DNA from 2 places in the Bradyrhizobium sp. SZCCHNS3052 genome. Region 1 is predicted to be linked to the other one. Evidence: predicted binding sites of a transcription regulator. Region 1 holds the regulator's gene; the other holds the start of a gene.
What was found. The regulator LexA, encoded in region 1, represses DNA repair genes until DNA is damaged. The targets are predictions, from matches to a motif close to TGTTCNNNNTGTGTTCNG.
Positions count from the first base shown of each region.

Region 1 (7,422 bases):
GGTGACGCGCTGGGTGGCGGCGCTGCCCGGCGCGGTCGGGCGCATCCCGGCCTTCGGCATCGGTCCACTGATCCTGGCCAGCCTCGGTGTCATCCTGATCGGCCTGCTGCGCACACCGCTGCGCTGGTCGGGCGCCGTGGGGCTCGTGGTGGCCACCGCGTGGGCCGCCGCGACGCCGCTGCCCGACGCGCTGATCGCCGGCGATGGGCGCGCGGTGGCGGTGCGCGGCCGTGACGGGCGTCTGCATGCGATGCGCATCGGCAAGGACGTGTTCGCCACCAAGGAGTGGCTCGCGGCCGACGCCGATGCCCGGCTGCCGGCGGATTCATCGCTCACCGATGGCGTCTCCTGCGACGAGGCGGGCTGCGTGGTCGCAATGGCCGACGGCCGATTCGCCGCCCTGACCCTGCGCGCCGAGGCGCTCGCCGATGATTGCGCCCGCGTCGCGCTCATCGTCACCGCGCGCGCCGCGCCGTCATCCTGCGCGGCGGCCGTCATCGATCGCGAGCGGCTGCGGCAGCAGGGCGCCTTGATGCTGGTGCGGCAGGGCAGGAGCTTCGCCGTCACGCCGGCGCGCGCCGGCGGCACCGACCGCCCATGGTGGCCGGCGCCCGCCGAGGCCGGCGAGTTCGACACGACGCTGACGCCGCGCGCGCCGGCCGCGCGGCCTCAGGACGCGACGCCGCCGGAGACGGAGCAGGGCGAGGAAGACTGAGTGCCGGGCAGCTCGAGCGTGCCGAGATGATACTCGGTGTCGCCAGGTCCATGTTGCCAAGTCCATCGAACCGCGAGGGGCTTTCGGCCAGCGTGAACGCAGCGCGCGGATAGCGTTGCCAGATGGCGATGTCGTCAGCCCTGTCAGCCATCCGAACACAAGCATATCGCAGCCGGGCTCGGTGATCCCGGCGGCCTTGTTCCAATCGATCTTGTTGACCACGGCGGCAGGCTCCCCCGGCACATCATGCCGGCCGAGGGATGTCGTTCCTATCCGATGCGATGCCGGGGCGTGAGGTTCGCCCGAGAGGACTTTGCGCTTGCAGAACCCAAATCTCCCACGGTCGAAAGCTCGCTCACGACCGAGAGAAATGCCGATGCGGAGACCCCTCAGGTGATGCTGATGCGGCGAATCGGTGTGGCCTGCGAAGGCGGCACGTCCTCGGCGATGTCCGGGCGTCGCTCCGCCGGCTGCTTGCTGACCGGCAATTGCAGCACGGTGACGCGCTGGCCCTCGCAGAGCTGGGTCACCAGCACGTGGCGGCCGTCGGCGAATTCGATCGCGTCGTGATGGCGATCGGGAATGTGAGTCTCGATGCTGTTGAACTTTGCGACGCGCTCGCGGATCGTCCGGGTCCAGAGCCAGCGGCTGTCGTAGCGGACGTCCTCGGCGAAGGCCAACTCGGTGCCGGGCAGCATGCAGACTGCGACGGTCGGCTCGCTCTCCAGGGCGAAGCCGCGGGTGGCGGTGCCACGGAAGGTCATCGAGATCAACGTCTCGCCGACCTTGGCGGGACGGGACGCAACCGCATGGAGGCTGTAGTCACACATCGGATCGCTCCTCGTTGAGAGATAGCCGACCCACGCTCCCCCCGGACAGGCGCAGGCCTCTATCAGAGTGGACATCGATGGTGATGTTAGCGCGCGCTTCGCGGCAATTCTGCGCTGATCTGCATCGCGTGTGCCCGCGGCCGATCACAAGCGTTTGAGCATGCCGCGCTGCACATCATGAGGTGCATTCGCGCGTGACGTATTTTGCTGGGCAGCCTCCGATCGGCGGCGAAAGCGCGTGCGCCCGCCGCCCATCGACCGATCCCATTCGCGATCAGTACTTGCGGTACAGCCCGACCAGCTTGCCTTGGATCTTCACCCGGTTCGGCGGCAGGATGCGTACCTCGTAGGCGGTGTTGGCCGGCTCCAGCGCGATCGATGCGCCGCGGCGGCGGAAGCGCTTCAACGTCGCTTCCTCATCGTCGATCAGCGCCACCACGATGTCGCCGGTGTCGGCGGTCTCGTTGCGTTGGATCAGCGCCATGTCGCCGTCGAGGATGCCGGCATCGACCATGGAGTCGCCGCGTACCTCGAGCGCATAGTGATCGCCGTTGCCGAGCATGTCGGCAGGCACGCTGATGGTGTGGCTGCGCGTCTGTAGCGCCTCGATCGGAGTACCGGCGGCGATGCGGCCCATCACCGGCACTGCGACGGGGCGCTCGCCATCGTCCAGCGCGGGAGTGCTGGTGCGCACCTTGCCGAGATTGCCCTCGATCACCGATGGGGTGAAGCCGCGGCGGTTGTTGGCGGCCTGTGACAGCTCGGGCAGCTTGATCACCTCGATCGCGCGGGCGCGGTTGGGCAGCCGGCGGATGAAGCCGCGCTCCTCGAGCGCCGTGATCAGGCGATGAATGCCGGACTTCGAGCGCAGATCGAGCGCATCCTTCATCTCGTCGAAGGACGGCGGCACGCCGGCTTCCTTGAGCCGCTCGTTGATGAACCGCAGAAGTTCGTACTGTTTGCGCGTCAGCATCTCGACCTGGTCCCCGGTTTGTTGTCGTCCGAGTCCAGGAGCTGCGCCTCGCGCACAAACCGGCTGAGAGCGCCCTGGAGTCGGACCGTCATCGCGTCGCCCGCAACATACTAAAAACAAATCATGAACGGACACTATATGTTCGATGTGTGTTCCGCAATCCTAAAAATATGATGAACAGACCGGGCTTTACCGGGGAAGCGGCTCAGTTCGGCAGGCGCAGGATCTCGCACGGGCTGCCGGCAGGCGCCTTCGGCGCAAACGCCGGCCGGATCACCACCGCCTGCGAGAGCGCGAGATTCCCAAGCAGCGACGAATCCTGCTGGCTCACCGGGGTCGCAACCAGCGTGCCGTCGGCGCGCTCTTCGAGCCGCGCCCGCAGATAGTCCTCGCGCGAATCGTTCGGCCCGAGCTCGCGGCCGAGCAGGGCGGTCTCGCGCGGCATCACGGCCTCGTCGCGGCCGAGCAGCCGCCGAATCAGCGGCACCAGGAACAGGAGGGCGCAGACATAGGACGACACCGGATTGCCGGGCAGTCCGATCACCCTGACGTCGCCGAGCCGTCCGTGCATCATCGGCTTGCCCGGCCGCATCGCGATCTTCCAGAACGCCATCTCGACGCCCTCGGCTTCGAGCGCCTGCTTGACCAGGTCGTGATCGCCGACCGAGGCGCCGCCGGTCGTGATCAGGATGTCGGCCTTGGCCTCTCGGGCCCGGCGGATGCCGGCGATCGTCGCCTCCATCGTATCCGCGGCGATGCCGAGATCGATCGGGGTCCCGCCCTCGTTGCGCACCATCGCCCGCAAGGCGTAGCCGTTGGAATAGACGATCTGGCCCGGGCCGGGTGTCGAGCCCGGCATCACCAGCTCGTCGCCGGTGGCGAGCAGCGCCACCTTCGGCCGGCGCCGCACCGGCAGCGCCGGATGATTCATGCTGGCCGCCAGCGACAGGTCGCGGTCGCTGAGCCGGCGCCCGGACTTCAGCAGCACCATGCCCTGGTGAAAGTCGACGCCCGCCGGCCGGATATGCCGGCCCTTGATCGCGGCCTCGGTGATCACGACGTGGCCATCTTCGGCGATCGTGTCCTCCTGGATCACCACCGCGTCCGCGCCCTCCGGAACAACGCCACCGGTGAAGATCCGCGCCGCCTCGCCGGGTCCAACCACGCGATCGAACGGCCGCCCCGCCGCAACCTCGCCGATGATCTTCAGCCGCGCCTTGGCCTGGGCGGCGTCCGCCGCGCGCACGGCATAGCCGTCCATCGCCGACATCGCCTCGGGCGGCTGCGTCCGCAGCGCCGCGATGTCCCGCGCCAGGATGCGGTGAAACGCTTCGTCCAGCCCGACCTGCTCCTCGGCCAGCGGTTCGGCGCCGGCGAGCACGGCGGACAACGCATCAGACACCGGCATCAGGGCCATGGGATTTCCTTCGGACGGAGACGGCAGATCGAATGAATCGCCTTCTAACCGAACGCGCACGGCGCGGCCAAGGGCCTAGGCCGCTCCCTGCGTTCTGACCGTCTGCTGTGGGCCGTTTCCGGGCCGCTGCCTCACGATCGCGCGAGAAAGTCCGCAATCAACCGCATGACCTCCTGCGGACGTTCCAGGCTCGGCAGGTGCGCCGTTCCGGCCAGCTCATGTCCTGACCCCGTTCGGCATTGTTGCGGCGAGCAGCCTGCTTCGCTGCTGGATGTGAGGAAAGTCCAAGTCCCCCCGGATGACGAGCGATGGCGCGACGATCTCCGCGAGGCGTGGGAAGGCTGGTGCCACATCGAGAGTCGCGCCGGTTGGCGGCGCGCGGAGTGCGGCGGCGTTCTTCTTCAGGAACGTCTCGCGCGGCTCGCCGGAGATGCGTCCCTCGCGCTGCAAGGGACCGTCGACCCACAGATGCGCCTTGATAGCGCTGACCCGATCCCAATCCTGTGCGGCCTCGGCAGCGGCCAACGACGCCGTTAGCGCCTTGATCTCCGGTGGATAGACCGGCTCCGGCGCGCCGCTGATCGAAGGTGCGATCAGCACCAGCGATGCCATACGTGACGGATGGCGAAGCGCGAAGTCGAGCGCGATGCGGCCTCCTTGCGAGCAGGCAATCAGCGTCGCCGGCCGCGCCGGCGCGAGCGCGTCGACGACGGCGAGCAGGTCCTCGACCGGAGAATGAGCTTCCTCATAGGCGACCGTCTCACCAAATCCGCGCCGGTCATAGGCGATCGTCATATGCGTTGCCGCGACGCCCTCGATCTGCACGCGCCACATGGACGAGCATTGGACCGTGGACCAGCCGATCTACGATCCCAGCACGATCGACTGCCCGGTTCTCGTGCTCGCGACGGAATGGGATGTGGATGTCCGCTTCGGGATGGCGCACGACCTGTTCGTTCGCCTCGTGAGCGCGCCATACAAGCGCCTGGTCGAGATCGGGCAGGGCACGCACATGATCCTGATGGAGCGGAATCGACGGCAGGCGTTCGACGTGGTGATCGGATTTCTCAACGAGCGCGTCGTGCCGGCGCGTTGATCGTCGCGCGGACGACCTGCACCGCGTCAGAGCGGATGCCGAATCCAGACATTCGGCTCGACATAGGCGGCATGGTCGTGCTCGACCGACGCGAGCACGGGCACGAGAGCACCGGGGACCTCGATCTCGCCCGAGCTGTCGAAGGTCACGCCGGTCCATTGCGACCAATCGGCGAGCGTGCCGACGATGGTCATCGAGCACGGCGCGATCTTGACGATCTCGCCGCCGATGCCGATGCGCTTAGGCGCCGGCTCGTCTGCGGCCAGCGGATGTGGCGGGAGACGGGCCGGATGGCGCCGTTGCCGGCGGTCGCATTTAGGATTCGCTTTTTCGGAAAAAGCTGCTATGCTGATTTGGTCCCGTGCTCGACAGGAGGGGCGCTTCGCGATCGTCACGGACGTGGAGCGCGGGATGCGGTGGCCGCGACGTGTCGCAGCGTGCCCTGATGGCGCGCGGACGAACGGCATGGCGCGGACGTGAAGTCGCGTGGTCCTGGCATCCCGAAGCTGATGCCAAGCCGAAGGGTGCTGATGATCCCGTCGGCGACGGTGGCCAACAAGCCGGGCACCGGGGAGATCGCGTATAAGCGTGAAGACCATCGCGCAGGGAATGCCGGATGTCGGCTGGACCTGTGGTGACTGCCGCCTGCTTTTTTTCTGCAGGCGGGCCATGGGTTGCGGCCTGCAGCCCGGCATTCCCTGCGCCCTCCGATTGGAGGAGGGTGAAATGAGAGCAGCAAAGCTCGGGCACATCGTGTCGCGAGAACAATTTTGCACGAGTGGGCACCGTCATTGCGAGCGCAGCCTTTCAGAACGTCACGCCGCCGGCCATGACGCACCCTTGCGCGACGCGATCAGATCCCGAGCGCCTCCAGCGCCGCGGCGATGTCGGCCGTCGAGCGCACCAGCACCGCCTGCAGCCCGCTCGTTCGCGCGCCGTCGATGTTTTCAGCGAGATCGTCGAAGAAAACGATCCGCTCGGCCGGCGCGCCGATCGCCCGCACCACGTGATCATACGCCTCGGCATCCGGCTTTCGCAGGCCGATCGACGACGACAGGAAGATCTCGCGAAAGTGACCAAGCAGGTCGGCATAGCGCGGCGAGAAGTGATCGATGTGCGGCTGGTTGGTGTTGGAGAAGGCATAGAGCGGCAGTCTCGAAGCCGCGCGTGCGAGCAGCGGGGCGATGCCCGGCATCGGGCCGACGAAGATCGCGTTCCAGCCCTCGAGAAACTGCGCGTCGGTGATGTCGATGCCGAGCTGCCGGCGCAGGTTGGCGAAGAACGCGGCATCGGAGACGGTGCCGCGCTCGTGCCCGTGATAGATCTCGTCGCGCACGAAGCGCGCGGCGATGCGCTCCGGCGGACAGCCGGCATGCGCTGCCCAGCGCGAGACAACCTGGACGAAATCGATGTCGATGACGACGCGGCCGAGGTCGAACAGCAGCGCGTCGGCGGCGCCGGGGCGGAGAGCGGAGGCGGGCATGGGGCGGGTCGACGATGCCTTGCGTGGGACGGAAGCGGCGCCTCCTCAATACCGGTAGGGCTCGATGTCGACCAGCGGAAACGCGCTGACCACGCTCGGCAGGTTGGTGGCGGCCGCCGGATGCAGATAGGACGCGTTCAGCTCCGCGAACGAGGTGACGCCGAGCAGGCCGAGCGCGCGGATGACCTCGTCCTCCAGCAGCTCGAGCATGCGCAGGATGCCGTCCTCGCCGGCCGCGGCGAGCGCCCAGCATTGCAGCCGGCCGATGCCGACGAGGTCGGCGCCGGAGGCGATCGCCTTGACGATGTCGGTGCCGCGGCAGAAGCCGCCGTCGACCATGATCTTTGCCCGGCTCTTCACGGCGGCGACGATCTCTGGCAGCACATGCATGGCTCCGCGGCTATGGTCGAGCTGGCGGCCGCCATGGTTGGAGACGTAGATCCAGTCGACGCCGTGATCGACCGCAATCTGCGCGTCCTCGGCGGTCGCGATGCCCTTGATGATCAGCGGCAGCTTGAACTTGTCCTTGATCAGCTTGACGGTGTGCCAGCTCAGCGCCTTCTGGTGGTCGCCGCCGGTCGCGCGCAGCCGGCTTTCGCGGACGTAGCGCTTGGCGATGTCGCGCTCACGCCGGCTGTAATGGGCGGTGTCGACGGTCAGGCAGAACGCGGTGTAGCTGTTGGCGACCGCCCGGCTCACATAGTCCTCGACGAAGGCGTCGTCGCCGCGGACATAGAGCTGGAAGATTCGCAGCGCGTCGGGCGCGGCCTCGGCGGTCTTCTCCAGCCCGGGTTCCGACACCGAGCTCAGCATGTGCGCGGCTCCGAATCGGCCCGCCCCACGGGCCACGCTGGCCGCCCCTGCCGGATCGAAGATTTCGAGCGCACCGACCGGGGCCATGACCACCG
Region 1 covers NZ_JAUETB010000001.1:1,727,635-1,735,056, reverse strand. The annotation lists partial or broken gene QX073_RS07940 (ComEC/Rec2 family competence protein) at 1-715, shown strand, start outside; gene QX073_RS07935 (hypothetical protein) at 1,105-1,545, opposite strand; gene lexA (transcriptional repressor LexA) at 1,820-2,518, opposite strand; gene glp (gephyrin-like molybdotransferase Glp) at 2,724-3,935, opposite strand; gene QX073_RS07920 (alpha/beta hydrolase) at 4,152-4,769, opposite strand; gene QX073_RS07915 (hypothetical protein) at 4,768-5,031, shown strand; gene QX073_RS07910 (hypothetical protein) at 5,058-5,426, opposite strand; gene QX073_RS07905 (HAD family phosphatase) at 5,885-6,514, opposite strand; gene QX073_RS07900 (alpha-hydroxy acid oxidase) at 6,560-7,422, opposite strand, start outside.

Region 2 (7,422 bases), on a different contig from region 1:
TCATCCTCACCCCCGTGTTCGTCTGGGTGTTTGCCGCAGGCGCCATCAAGCGGCTGCATGACCGCGACAGGAGCGGCTGGTGGACGGTTCCGTTCTTCGTCGTGCCCGGGCTGGTCAACCAGTACGCGGAGCGCATTCCCGGGACGGTCATTCCCGCGATCGTGGGCGGCGCTGGTGCGCTGCTCTCGCTGTGGGCCTTCATCGAATTGTACTGCCTTGCCGGCGATCCCTGGACCAATCGCTTCGGGCCCAATCCGTTGCCGAAGGTCCGATCCAGCGAACGCTCCCGCCAGCCAAGACCGCCCGCGCCCGCCTGGAACCAGCACAAGGAGCTGGAGTTCACCCCGCACGTTGCGAGCCCGCCGCGAGGGGAAGCGGCAATCGGCAGCACTAGCCCGCCGGCAAAATAGCATGTTAAGCGAAAGGCATGACCGATGCCCTCGCCATCACCCGCGACCTGATCCGCTGCCCCTCCGTGACCCCGGCCGATGCCGGCGCGCTCGGCGTGCTCGAGGCCCTGCTGAAGGACGCGGGCTTTACCACGCATCGCGTGACGTTCTCCGAAGCAGGCACCGCCGACATCGACAACCTCTATGCCCGCATCGGCACCGACGGGCCGCACATCACGTTCGCCGGCCACACCGATGTGGTGCCGCCCGGCGATGAAGCGGCGTGGAGCCTGCCGGCGTTCTCGGGCGAGGTGAAGGACGGCTACATCTATGGCCGTGGCGCCGTCGACATGAAGGGCGGCATCGCCTGCAGCGTCGCGGCTGCACTCGACTATCTGCGCGATCACAGCGGACAGCCGAAGGGCTCGATCTCGTTCCTGATCACCGGCGACGAGGAGGACGTCTCGATCAACGGCACCATCAAGCTGTTGAAGTGGGCGGCCGAGCGCGGCGAGCGGTTCGACCATTGCGTGCTCGGCGAGCCGTCCAATCAAGAGGTCATGGGCGACTGCATCAAGATCGGCCGCCGCGGCTCGCAGTCCGGCACCTTGATCGTCGAGGGCAAGCAGGGCCACGTCGCCTACCCGCACCGCGCCTCCAACCCGGTGCCGGACATCTCGCGCCTGATCGTGGCCTTGTCGGACGAACCGCTCGACAACGGCAGCGCGCAGTTCCAGCCGTCGAATCTCGAATTCACCACCGTCGATGTCGGCAACACCGCCAGCAACGTCATTCCCGGACTGGCGCGGGCGAAGTTCAACATCCGCTACAATGACTGCCATACGCAGGAGACGCTGCGCGCGCTGGTCGAGGAGCGGCTGACGAAGGCCTGCGGCAATCGCATCCGCGCCCGCATCGACTGGCTGCCGTCGAACTCCAACGTGTTCCTGACCAAGCCCGGACCGTTCACCGACCTCGCGGTTGCGGCGATCGAGAGCGTGACGGGCCGCAAGCCGGAGCTCTCGACCACCGGCGGCACCTCCGACGCGCGCTTCATCTCGAGCTACTGCCCGGTGATCGAGTTCGGCCTGGTCGGCCAGACCATGCACCAGATCGACGAGCGCGCCTCGGTCGCCGACATCGCCACCCTGACGAAGATCTATCGCGGCATTCTCGATCGCTACTTCGCGTGACCCCCTATCTGCGCATCATTGCGAGCGCAGCGAAGGAATCCAGGACGTCTCCGCGGCAGCGATATCGAGTGGAGCGGCCGCAATTAGTAGTCGACCTTCACGAGGTAAAGCCCTTCCGGCGGCGCGACGACGCCGCAGGCGGCGCGATTGCGCGCGGCGAGCGCGGCGGCGAGATCATCGGCGGTCCAGCGACCCTGCCCGACCCACACCAGTGAGCCGACCATCGAGCGGACCTGGCTATGCAGATAGGAGCGGGCGGAGGTGAGGATGGTGATCGCATCGCCGTCCCTCACGACGTCGAGCTGATCCAGCGTCTTCTCCGGCGATTTCGCCTGGCATTCGGTATCGCGGAACGTCGTGAAGTCGTGCTTGCCGATCAGCCGCTGCGCGGCTGCATGCATTGCATCGGAATCGAGCCGCTGCGGCACCCGCCAGACGCGACCGACCTCCAGCGCGAGGTTGGAGCGGCGATTGACGATCCGGTAACGGTAGTGCCGCCTGCGCGCGGAGAACCGCGCTTCGAAGGTGTCGGGCACGATCTCGGCGGCGAGCACCGCGACCGGGTTCGGCCTCAGATGCGAGTTGAGCGCGTCGCGCAGCTTGTCCGGGCGGAACTCCTTGGCGATGTCGCAATGCGCGACCTGGCCGGTGGCGTGGACGCCGGCGTCGGTGCGGCCTGAGCCCTGCACACGCGTGGGCACGCCGCAGGTCGCCTGCACCGCGGCTTCGAGCGCGCCCTGCACCGACGGCAAGGTCTCCTGCAGCTGCCAGCCGCAGAACGGCGCGCCGTCATATTCGATGGTGAGCTTGTAGCGGGGCATTCGGTCTATTGCTGCCGTCATCGCCCGCGCAGGCGGACGATCCAGTATTCGCCGACGTCTCGGCGCGACAATGCACGTCTCGGCGTACTGGATACCCCGCTTTCGCGGGGTATGACAGCGTTACGAAAAACGAGCACCGCGATTCAATGGGGTGCCGCGCAGGAAATCCGCGGCCTTCATCGGGCCCTTGCCGGCGCGCTGCAGCTCGGTGATGCGGATCGCGCCGTCGGCGCAGGCGATGGTGAGCTGCTCGTCGAGCACGGCGCCCGGCTCGCCCGCGCCGCTGGCGAGCGCGCAGCGCAGGAACTTCAAACGCACCGCCTCGCCATCGAGCGTGACCTCGCTCCAGGCGCCGGGGAACGGCGACAGGCCGTGGATGTGCCGCAGCACCGTATGCGCCGGCTTCGTCCAATCGATCCGCGCCTCCGCCTTCTCGATCTTGGCAGCGTAGGTGACGCCCTCCTCGGCCTGCTTCGTCAACGTCAGCCCGCCGCGCTCCAGCGCCGCCATCGCGCGCACCATCAGGTCGGCACCGATCCGCGAGAGGCGATCGTGCAGATCGGACGCCGTCATCGCGTCAGTGATGGGTAGACGCTCGGCCATCGCAACGTCGCCGGTGTCGAGACCGACATCCATCTTCATGACCATCACGCCGCTTTCAGCGTCCCCTGCCATGATGGCACGGTTGATCGGCGCGGCGCCGCGCCAGCGTGGCAGCAACGAGGCGTGGAGGTTGTAGCAGCCGAGTTTCGGTGCATCGAGAATCGCCTGCGGCAGGATCATGCCATAGGCGACGACAACGGCGGCATCGGCCTCATGGGCGCGGAACGCAGCCAGCGCGTCCTCGGTCTTCAGCGTCTTCGGCGTGAGCACGGGAATGCCGAGCCGGCGCGCCTCGGTCTCAATCGGCGTCGGCACCAGCGCCAGGCCGCGGCGGCCGCCGGGTTTGGGCGCGCGCGTATAGACCGCCGCGATCTCGTGGCCGTGGCCGGCGAGTTCGAGCAGGGTCGGCACGGCGAAATCCGGCGTCCCCATGAAGATCAGGCGAAGCGGCATCTGGTGGAAGATCCTGCATGGCCGAATCCTCCGCGTCATGGCCGGGCTTGTCCCGGCCATCCACGTCGAGCTGCCTGTAACGCGCGGCGAGACGTGGATGCCCGGGTCAAGCCCGGGCATGACGGAGGAGAGAGTTGATCGTTACTCGCTGGCGCGCTTGGCGGCCTTGGCGAACTTCTTGATCACGCGGTCGCGCTTGAGCTTCGACAGATAGTCGATGAACAGCACGCCGTTGAGATGGTCGATCTCGTGCTGGATGCAGGTGGCGTAGAGCCCCTCGGCATCCTCCTCGCGAACCAGCCCGTCGAGATCGGTGAAGCGCACGCGCACGCGCGCCGGCCGCTCGACCTCTTCGTAATATTCGGGGATCGACAGGCAGCCTTCCTCGTAGACCGACAGCTCGTCCGACCTGGCAACGATCTCCGGATTGATGAAGACGCGCGGCTCGCGCTTGCCTTCCCCGTTGGCGTCGGGCTTGGCCAGATCCATGGTGATGACGCGCAGCGGCTGCGCGACCTGAATCGCTGCGAGCCCGATGCCCGGCGCGTCGTACATGGTCTGAAACATGTCGTCGACCAGCTGCCGGATCTCCGGCGTGACCTTCTCGACCGGCTTGGACACCAGCCGCAACTGCCGGTCCGGCAGAATGATGATTTCTCTTAGGGACATGGCGCGCGATTTAAGCCGCGGAACCGGCGCGGTCAATGTGATGGCTCGCAGTTAAGACTTCGCTAACCATGAATTTCAATGCCTTGTTAACCATGATTCTTAACCCGACCTTAACCATAATTGTTCTCTCTTCGTTCGCGAGCTTGTGCGAATCGGATAGACGGGCGTGATGACCGCCGCCAGCCAGTCCCTCAATCCTGTCGTCATCATGATCGGCGACCTTCCGGTCCGCGCCAGCGATGCGCTGATCGGATTTGGCGTGCTGGTGGTGCTGCTGCTCGTGATGATCGTGGCGGCCGTGGTGCGTTCCGGCCGGCGCGGCGCCGAGCTCGCGGCCCAGCAGGCGATGCGCAGCGATGAGATCGAGCAACGGTTCAGCGAGATGATCCGCGTCCAGAGCGAGGCCTCCGGCCGGGTCGACGCGATGGCGCAGCTGCTCGCCGGCCGGCAGGTTGATCTTGCCCGCAGCGTCAACGAGCGGCTCGATGCGGTGACTCATCGCGTCGGACAGTCGATGGAGCAGAGTACGCGGCACACCATGGATAGTCTGCGCGTGCTGCACGAGCGGCTCGGCATCATCGACAATGCGCACCGTGATCTCAGCGAGCTGACGACCCAGGTCACGACCCTGCGCGACGTTCTCGCCAACAAGCAGTCGCGCGGCGCGTTCGGCCAGGCGCGGATGGAGGCGATCGTGCAGGACGGACTGCCGAAGGGCAGCTACGCGTTCCAGCACACGCTCGCCAGCGGCAAGCGACCCGACTGCGTGGTGTTCCTGCCCGATGCGCGGCCGCTGTGCATCGACGCCAAGTTTCCGTTGGAAGCCGTGACCGCGCTGCATGATGCGGAGACGGACGAGGAGAAGCGCACCGCCGCACAGCGCCTGCGTACCGACGTGCTGCGTCACGTCAACGACATCGCGGAGAAATATCTGGTGGTCGGCGAGACGCAGGACACCGCGCTGATGTTCGTGCCGTCGGAATCGGTCTATGCCGAGATCCATGATGGCTTCGACGACGTCATCCAGAAAGCGTATCGCGCGCGCGTCGTGCTGGTGTCGCCGTCGCTGCTGATGCTCGCGATCCAGGTCATGCAGCAGATCATGAAGGACGCACGCATCCGCGACGCCGCCGACCAGATCCGCAACGAGGTGATCCATCTCGGGGACGATCTCGGCCGCTTGCGCGAGCGCGTGCTCAAGCTGCAGAAGCATTTCGGCGATGTCGGCGAGGACATCCGCCAGATCCTCATCTCGGCCGACAAGATCGAGAAGCGCGCCGCGCGGATCGAGGAGCTCGACTTCAGCAAACAAGACACGCCGGTGGAGTCGCCACGCATCGCGCCAGCTACGGGCACCGCGCCCGATTTGTTTCCGCTGGCGGGACGCATGCAGGCGGGGGAGTGATTGGGTAGCTCGCCCTTGTCGCAGCTTGAATTTTGCCAAGACTGTCATCGCCCGGCTCGCGGACGATGACAGCTGAGATGGGGAGCGTTTCTTGCGCAAATCTGCTACCACCCATCCATGACCGTACCTGAGGCTTCTTCCGACATCACCGCGACCGGCGCAAAGCCCGAGGCTGCGCCAAAAGCCCCCACCTGGCGCGAGAGCATGGCCGTCTATCTGCAGCCGCGCGTGCTCGTGGTGCTGTTCCTCGGATTTTCGTCGGGGCTGCCGCTGGCGCTGTCCGGCTCGACCCTGCAGATCTGGATGCGCGAGCTCGGCGTCGACCTCGGGACCATCGGGTTGTTCGCGCTCGTCGGCACGCCCTACACGCTGAAATTCCTCTGGGCGCCGCTGGTCGACGCGCTGCACGTGCCGCTGCTGACGCGCGCCTTCGGGCGGCGGCGCGGCTGGCTGGTGTTCGCGCAACTGCTGCTGATCGCCGCCATCCTGCTGCTGGCGTTGACCGACCCGGCGCACGCGCCGTTCATGGTGGCGCTGGCCGCGCTGCTGGTCGCCGCGATGTCGGCGACCCAGGACATCGTGGTCGATGCCTTCCGCGTCGAGAGCCTGCCGGAGAGTGAGCAGGCCGCGGGCATGGCGGCGTATGTCGCCGCCTACCGCATCGGCATGCTGGTCTCGACCGCCGGCGCACTGGTGGTGGTCAGTGCATTCGAGAACTCGGGGCTGACGCGTCCGTCGTCCTGGATGTGGGGCTATGTTGCGATGGCCGGACTGGTGCTGATCGGCACGATCACGGCCCTCGCGGCGACCGAGCCGGCCCAGTCGCAGCAGGCGGAGGCCGCGATGGGTGCGGACACTGCGCTCACCCGCGTGATGCACGCGGCTGCCGGAGCCTTCGTCGAATTCCTCGGCCGACGTGATGCGCTCACGGCGCTCGCCTTCGTCGTGCTGTTCAAGTTCACCGACGCCTTCTCCGGCACGATGACCGCGCCGTTCGTGATCGATCTCGGCTTCAGCAAGGTCGACTACGCCGCGATCGTGAAAGGCGTCGGCCTCGCCGCCACGCTCGCCGGCGGCTTTGCCGGCGGTTTCGTCGCGCGGCGCTATTCGCTCGCCATCAGCCTGTGGATCGGCGGCATCGTGCAGGCGCTGGCCAACCTGTCGTTCTCATGGCTCGCCATCGTCGGCGTCAATCAGTGGGCGCTGGCGCTGGCGATCTCTGCGGAGAACCTCACCAGCGCGATCGGCACCGTGATCTTCGTCGCCTATCTCTCTGCGCTGTGCCAGAACCCGCTGCACACCGCGACCCAATATGCGCTGCTCACCGCGCTCGCCGCGGTTGGACGAACCTATCTGTCATCGGGCGCGGGCTATGTGGCGAAAGCGACCGGCTGGCCTGCATTCTTCGTCATCTGCGTGCTCGTCGCGATCCCGAGCCTCGTGCTGCTCGCTTGGCTGCAACGGCGTGGGCATTTCGATGATTTGGGGCCGGTGAAGTTGTAGCTGCCGCCTCACCGTCAACTGTCGTCACTCGCGAAGGCGGATGACCCAGTATTCCAGAGACGTCAGCTATCAACCGAGGGCCGCGGCGTACTGGATCGCCCGGTCGAGCCGGGCGATGACTGCAGAAGTCAGGAGGCGGCGCTCGCAGCGTCCCAAGTGTCACCGCTTCACCAAGCTCCACTTGGTCACGACCGCCTCGCTCATCTGCCCCGCATCCTGGGCGCAGGCGATCTCGTCGACCTTGACCGCGATCTGCTTGCCGAGCAGGCCCTTGAGCTGCGAGGCCTGCGCCGTGTTCGCGGTGACGAGCTGGAACGTCTCCGGTCCGGTCTCGAGATTGCACAGCCCGCTCGGCGGCGGCAGGCGGCGCGGCTCGCTGGTGATCT
Region 2 covers NZ_JAUETB010000019.1:39,146-46,567, forward strand. The annotation lists gene QX073_RS33055 (DUF805 domain-containing protein) at 1-410, shown strand, start outside; gene dapE (succinyl-diaminopimelate desuccinylase) at 428-1,582, shown strand; gene truA (tRNA pseudouridine(38-40) synthase TruA) at 1,666-2,403, opposite strand; gene fmt (methionyl-tRNA formyltransferase) at 2,524-3,459, opposite strand; gene def (peptide deformylase) at 3,601-4,128, opposite strand; gene QX073_RS33080 (DNA recombination protein RmuC) at 4,298-5,533, shown strand; gene QX073_RS33085 (AmpG family muropeptide MFS transporter) at 5,651-7,036, shown strand; gene QX073_RS33090 (hypothetical protein) at 7,196-7,422, opposite strand, start outside.
Region 2: QX073_RS33080 (DNA recombination protein RmuC) is a predicted target of LexA. The motif match lies at 4,250-4,267, and genes of this name have one in related genera.